Regions from separate parts of the Thauera aminoaromatica genome, predicted to be linked through region 2. Evidence: riboswitches for the same ligand, from Rfam matches in the RefSeq annotation. Region 2 holds a riboswitch; the other holds the start of a gene.
What was found. Region 2 has a riboswitch for cobalamin ahead of TMZ1T_RS18120 (energy-coupling factor ABC transporter permease). Riboswitches for the same ligand answer to the same signal wherever they lie in the genome.

Region 1: it holds a riboswitch for cobalamin, as region 2 does, so the genes downstream of both, bluB (5,6-dimethylbenzimidazole synthase) here and TMZ1T_RS18120 (energy-coupling factor ABC transporter permease) in region 2, are expected to answer to the same signal.

What each region holds. Positions count from the first base shown of each region.
Region 1 is NC_011662.2:1,251,325-1,254,720, reverse strand. It holds gene TMZ1T_RS05565 (nitrate regulatory protein) at 1-288, opposite strand, end outside; gene bluB (5,6-dimethylbenzimidazole synthase) at 884-1,693, opposite strand; cobalamin riboswitch at 1,743-1,935, opposite strand; gene TMZ1T_RS05555 (VOC family protein) at 2,337-2,813, shown strand.
Region 2 is NC_011662.2:4,106,052-4,109,447, forward strand. It holds gene TMZ1T_RS18115 (helicase-related protein) at 1-778, shown strand, start outside; cobalamin riboswitch at 953-1,177, shown strand; gene TMZ1T_RS18120 (energy-coupling factor ABC transporter permease) at 1,447-2,085, shown strand; gene cobM (precorrin-4 C(11)-methyltransferase) at 2,085-2,912, shown strand; gene TMZ1T_RS18130 (sirohydrochlorin chelatase) at 2,909-3,396, shown strand, end outside.

The sequences.
Region 1 (3,396 bases), 1.6 Mb from region 2:
GCCGCCCGTCGGCGCCGCGCCGCCCCTCGCGTCGAGGACGTCGGCCTGCTCCAGCCAGGTCCGCAGCGCGGCATCGGCCTCGATGCTGGCCGCCACGCACGCCGCGCGATCGCCATCGAAGTGCCTGCCACCCGCGGCGAGGTGAAGATTCGAGCACCCGCGCTCGGCCTGCAGGCGATGCACCAGCTCGCTCACCGCCCGCACCAGCTCGCAGCTGCGCGCCAGTTGCTCGAGCTCGCGCAGCTCACAACGGCGCGCAGCGACCAAAAAGGCGAGGATCGATTCCATGCAGGGCTCCGGCAAGAAGAGGGTCTGCGACCGGCGGCCGCACATCCCCCCAAGCAAGACCCGTGCAAGCCCGACGCCTGGGCTCTGCCGTAGGAGCGACGCAAGTCGCGATCACGGCCCTGCCGCCCGCCGCCCGCTGCCGCACGCGGAATCGTGCGATCGCGACTTGCGTCGCTCCCACCAAAACCAGCGCGCCCTTCCAGCGCCGACGCCTGGCGCTGCTGTAGGAGCGACGCAAGTCGCGATCACGGCCCCGCCGCCCCCGCCACCCGCTGTCGCAGGCGGAATCGTGCGATCGCGACTTGCGTCGCTCCCACCAGAACCACCGCTCCCTTCCAGCGCCACCGCCTGGCGCTGCTGTAGGAGCGACGCAAGTCGCGATCACGGCCCTGCCGCCCCCGCCGCCCGCTGCCGCAGGCGGAATCGTGCGATCGCGACTCGCGTCGCTCCCACCAGAACCAGCGCTCCCTTCCAGCGCCGCCGCCTGGCGCTGCCGTAGGAGCGACGCAAGTCGCGATCACGGCCCTGCCGCCCCCGCCGCCCGCTGCCGCACGCGGAATCGTGCGATCGTGACTCGCGTCGCGCCCGCAAGGGGCTACGCGGCGCTTCGAGGGCTCGGGCGGAGCTGGCCGATGGCCTCGATCAAGCCCTCGCCCACCCCATCGGGCCCGCGCTGCCAGCCGTCGAAATGCAGCAGCTCGGGCAACGGGACGCGCTTCAACCAGCCTGCGGCCTCGAGCTCCGGCTGCGCGTGGAAGTCGCGCACATAGCCGACGCACAGATAGGCGATCGGCACGATCTCGCGCGGGATGCCGAGCGCCTCGCGCAGCGCCTGCTGGTGCAGGATGCTCACCCAGCCCACGCCCAGGTTCTCGGCGCGCGCCGCCAGCCACAGGTTCTGCACCGCGCACACCGCGCTGTACACGTCCATCGCGCCGATGTGCGTGCGCCCGATCACCACCGGGCCGTGGCGGCTGCGGTCGCAGGTGATGCAGATATTGACCGGCGACTCGAGGATGCCCTCGAGCTTCAGGTTGCGATAGGTGTCGCGCTTGCCCTCGTCGAACATCTGCTCGGCCTCGGCGTGCGCGGCGAGGAAATCGGCGTGGATCTTCGCGCGCACCTCGCGCGAGCGCACCACGACGAAATCCCACGGCTGCATGAAGCCGACCGAGGGCGCGTGATGCGCGGCGGTGAGCACGCGCGCGAGCACCTCGTCGGGGATCGCGTCGGGCAGGAACTCGCCACGCACGTCGCGCCGGGTGTGGATGGCGCGATAGACGGCGGCGCGCTCGGCGGCGTCGAACAACGGATTGGCCTGGAAGCGCGCGGCGGCCGGGTCGTGAATCGGTGCGGACGCGTCGGTGCTCGCCGGCGCGCACTGCGCCTGCGTCGGGCTGCTCATGAAGTATTCCCCTTGTCGTCGAGCAGTGGGCAGCCACCGACCAGGCGGCTGCGGGATGCACTTCGAGGCCGGTCTTCCGGCTGCGGATCATCTCGTCCGGGCGCCTTCCCGGTCCTCGTGGACCAGTGGCTGGGCGAACCTCGCCCGGACAATCCCCTACACGGCGCTGGGCGCGCGGCGGAATTGCACCGCCTTCCCGATTCTCCCGCGCACACGCGGGCACCTCGAAGCAGAGAGGGCGCAAGCTTAGCGGCAAAGGCGGCCGCGGGCAAAACAAGGCGGACACCGCCGCGCGGGGTGGGAGGTCGCCCGATCGCGACTTGCGTCGCTCCTACGAAACCGGCGCGCGCATCCTTGCGCCCGGCGCCCGAGGTGGGACGTGGGAGCGACGCAAGTCGCGATTCCCACCCGCGTCGACCTAGAAACGCTCCTCGCAGCCGCCGCGCTGGATCGCGACTTGCGTCGCTCCTACGAAAACCGGCGCGCACATCCTTGCGCCCGGCGCCCGGGTTGGGACGTGGGAGCGACGCAAGTCGCGATTCCCACGAAACCGGCGCTCGGCCATTGGCCCTCCCGACGCAGCGCCGGCTCGATTCCTCTATAATTATGAATTCTTGACACAACCGCCCACCCAGGAGGCACCATGTCCCAGCGTCCGTTCAAGATCCTCGGCATCCAGCAGATCGCCATCGGCGGTCCGAGCAAGGAGAAGCTCAAGACCCTGTGGGTCGACATGCTCGGCCTGGAAGTCACCGGCAACTTCGTGTCCGAGCGCGAGAACGTCGACGAGGACATCTGCGCGATGGGTTCCGGGCCGTTCAAGGTCGAGGTCGACCTGATGCAGCCGCTCGACCCCGAGAAGAAGCCCGCGGTGCACACCACCCCGCTCAACCACGTCGGCCTGTGGGTGGACGACCTGCCCAAGGCGGTCGAATGGCTCGGCGCCAACGGCGTGCGTTTCGCGCCCGGCGGCATCCGTCGCGGCGCGGCGGGCTATGACATCACCTTCCTGCACCCCAAGGGCAACGACGAATTCCCCATCGGCGGCGAGGGCGTGCTCGTCGAACTTGTCCAGGCCCCGCCCGAGGTCGTCGAAGCCTTCGCCCGCATCGCCAGCTGATCGCCCCCGGCGTTTCATGTAGGAGCGACGCAAGTCGCGACCCAGCGCCGCGGCAGGCGATGCGCCTCGGTCGCTGCGGGACGGCCGTGATCGCGACTCGCGTCGCTCCCACAGCGCACCCCGAACGCCCGCAAGCACCGCCACCCCGGCGTTTCACGTAGGAGCGACGCAAGTCGCGATCCAGCGCCGCGGCAGGCAATGCGCCTCGATGGCTGCGGGACGGCCGTGATCGCGACTCGCGTCGCTCCCACAGCGCACCCCGAACGCCCGCAAGCACCGCAACCCCGGCGTTTCACGTAGGAGCGACGCAAGTCGCGATCCAGCGCCGCGGCAGGCGATGCACCTCGGCGGCTGCGAGACGGCCGTGATCGCGACTCGCGTCGCTCCCACAGCGCACCCCGAACGCCCGCAAGCACCGCAACCCCGGCATCTCCTGTAGGAGCGACGCAAGTCGCGATTGCAGCGCCGCGGCAGGCGATGCGCCTCGGTCGCTGCGCGTCGCCGTGGATGCGGCGGCGCAGCACCTGCCCCGAAGTGTCGAATTTTTTTACACCGCCCCCCTCGCGACGTCCTCTCCAGAGCA
Region 2 (3,396 bases):
CCTCACCAAGCACGACATCGGCGCCGCCGCGATCCACGGCAACAAGAGCCAGGCCGCGCGTACGCGCGCGCTGGCCCAGTTCAAGGACGGCTCCCTGCCGGTGCTGGTGGCCACCGACATCGCCGCGCGTGGCCTGGACATCGACCAGCTGCCCCAGGTGGTGAACTTCGAGCTGCCCAACGTCGCCGAGGACTACGTGCACCGCATCGGCCGCACCGGCCGCGCCGGCGCCGCCGGCAATGCGATCTCGCTGGTCGACAACGAAGAAATCAAACTGTTGACCGCGATCGAGCGCGTCATCAAGCGCCGCATCGAGCGCGCCGTGGCCGAGGACTTCGTGCCCAGCGCCGGCGGCGAGGCCGCACACGACGCCGACCACCAGCGCGAACCGCTGCAGCGCCGCGGCGGCCGCAACGGCCAGGGCCGCAGCCCCGCCGCCGCGCCCGCGCGCAGCGAGCGCGCAGGCGGCGGACGTGCTCCGGCCCAGCCCGGCGGACGTGCCCCCGCGCGCACCCGCGGCGAGGCCGACGGCAATCGCGCGGCGCGCACGGGCGAGGCGCGCGAGCCCAACGGCAACCGCGGCTCGGCTCCGCGCCCGGACGTCGATGGCAACCGCGCCGTGCCGGCCCGCCGTGTCGAGGTGGACGGCAACCGCGCACCGTCCGCCAACCGCCGCCCGGAGGGTAACGCGCCCCGCCCCGCCGGCGCGAACCCGCAGCGCCGCCCGCAGCCCCGCGCCGCCCTGTTCGCCGCCAAGCCGGGCGGCGACAAGCGCTGAGCAGGACGACCGGAAACGGCGAGGCCGTCGGCGCGGGTCCGAGATTCGCATAACCCGCGCCGACGGCCGCATCGCGACTGGTGTCGCTCCCACGAAAACCGGCATCGCGACCGCGGCGCTCCCGTCCCCACCGCTGCACATCGCTTGCCTTCCCGCCCCAGCTTCGCCTATCCTTCGCTCCGCATTCGATCCGGGTGCCCTGTCATAGCTTCATATGACAGGGTGAAACGGGAAGTCCGGTGACGTCGTCCGCCTTGCGCGCGCACGACCATTCCGGCGCAGCCCCCGCTGCTGTGAGCCTGACGAATCCGCCAACACGCCACTGAGCCTTGCGCTCGGGAAGGCCGGCGGAGGAGGAAGACGGCAAGCCAGAAGACCGGCCCGATCGAGTACGGAACCCGCACCCGCCTGCAAGTGGCGTCGTGCGCGGTTCCAGGTTGATGTGAGCCCCGGGGTGTGGGTTCGATCCGACTGGTTTTCCGCCGGCTGCCCGTGTGCGCCGGAAGCTCCAGCCGACTCGTCGTGCAAGCGGTCTCCAGGCAATGCCGTGCCCGGCGTGCGCTCGCGGTTTCACCGCGTGCGTACGCCCACCGGCAGCGCCGCGCCCGCATGCCGCCCCCCGCCCGCGTGGTTCGCATCGTCGTTCCATGCACTCGTGGGGAGTCATCATGCACATCGAACCCGGCATCCTTTCCGGCGCCAAGATCGCCGCCGCCAACCTCGCCGCCACCGCGCTCGTCGCCGCCGAGGCGCCGCAACTTCTCAGGAAGCCGCAGCGCTTGCTGCGCACCCTGCTCGCAGCCCTGTTCTTCTCCGTCTTCATGCAGAGCTTCCATACGCCCGCCGGCGCATCGGAGCTGCACTTCATCGGCGCCATGCCGATCTACCTGACGCTCGGCTTCGTGCCCACCCTGCTCGGCTTCGGCCTCGGCCTGCTGCTTCAGGGCGGGGTCTTCGAGCCCGCCGACCTGCTGCATCTCGGGGTCAATTTCCTCTCGCTGGCCGTACCGCTGGTGGCGCTGCATGCCACGCTCGGCCGCAGGCTCGCCAGCGGCGCCGCGACGCGGGTGGGATCGGTGCTGAAGCTCGACGCCGCCTACTACGCCGGCGTCGCCGTCATGGTCGGCTTCTGGCTGGCCATGGGCGAGGTCGCCACGCCCTTCGCGGCATGGGCCGCCTTCGCCAGCGCCTACCTCCCGGTGGCGCTGATCGAGCCGGTGCTGACGGTCGCACTCGTCCGCCTGCTGCAGTCGCAGGCGCATCGTCCCCTCGTGCGGCTCTGCTTCGCCGTGCCGGCGCGCGGCTGATGACCGCGCTGCCGGGTACGGTCTGGTTCGTCGGCGCGGGCCCCGGCGACCCCGACCTGATCACCGTGAAAGGCCGCCGCCTGCTCGAGCGGGCGGGCGCGATCCTGTTCGCCGGCTCGCTGGTCGACCGCAGCGCGACGCAGTTCGCGCCCGCCCACTGCGAGATCCGCGACTCCAGGGACATGACGCTCGAGGGCATGAGCGCCTGGCTGCTGGACGCCTGCGCCCGCCATCCCGTCGTGGTGCGCCTGCAGACCGGCGACCCCGGCCTGTACGGTGCCCTGGTCGAGATGACGCGCCCGCTCGACGCCGCCGGCATTCCTTGGCGGGTGGTGCCGGGCGTGTCCTCGGCGATGGCCGCGGCCGCCGCCGCGGGCGAGACCCTGACCCTGCCGGAGGTGACGCAGACGGTGATCCTCACCCGTGTCGCCGGGCGCACGCCGATGCCGCCGGGCGAGGCGCTCGAGGCGCTCGCCGCGCACCGCACGACGCTGTGCATCTTCCTGTCGATCACGCTGCTGCACGAGGTGCAGCGTGCGCTGCGCGCCGCCGGCTGGCCGGAGGACGCCCCCATCGTGGTGGTGCACAAGGCGAGCTGGGCGGGCGCGGAGAAGATCGTGCGCGGCACGCTGGCCGACATCAAGCGCCGTTGCCAGGACGAGAAGATCGCCAGCCAGGCCATGATTCTCGCCAGTCCGGCGCTCGGCGCCCGCCTGTGGCCCGACCTCGCACGCTCGAAACTCTACGACCCGGGCTTCGGCCACCGCTTCCGCAAGGCGTCGATGCCGGCCGCCGCGGCCGGCATCGCCACCGGAGAAACCGCATGAACAAGACCGCCATCCTTCTCGTCGGCCACGGCTCGCGCAACCGCGAGGGCAACAAGGAGATCCTCCACTTCGCCGCACAATGGCGCGAACGCCATCCCGGCTGGCGCATCGAGACCTGCTTCATCGAGCACGCCGACGTGCTGCTCGACGAGGGCCTCGACCGCGCCGCGCACGCGGCGCACCGTGTCGTCACGATTCCCTTCATCCTCAACGCCGCGGGCCACGTCAAGATGGAGCTTCCGGCTGCGATCGAGCGCGCCCGCGCCCGCCACCCCGGCGTCGCCTTCGCCTGCGCCCGCCACCTCGGCATGGGGCGCGAGCTCTTCGCCGTACTGCGCGGCCAGCTCGACCGCCTGCTGAGGCAGCTCGACATGCCCGACCCGCACACCACCGGCGTGGTGCTGCTCGGCCGCGGCTCCTCGGACGCCGGCGCCAACGGCGAGTTCGCCAAGATGGCGCGCTGGCTCTTCGAGGACGGCGACCA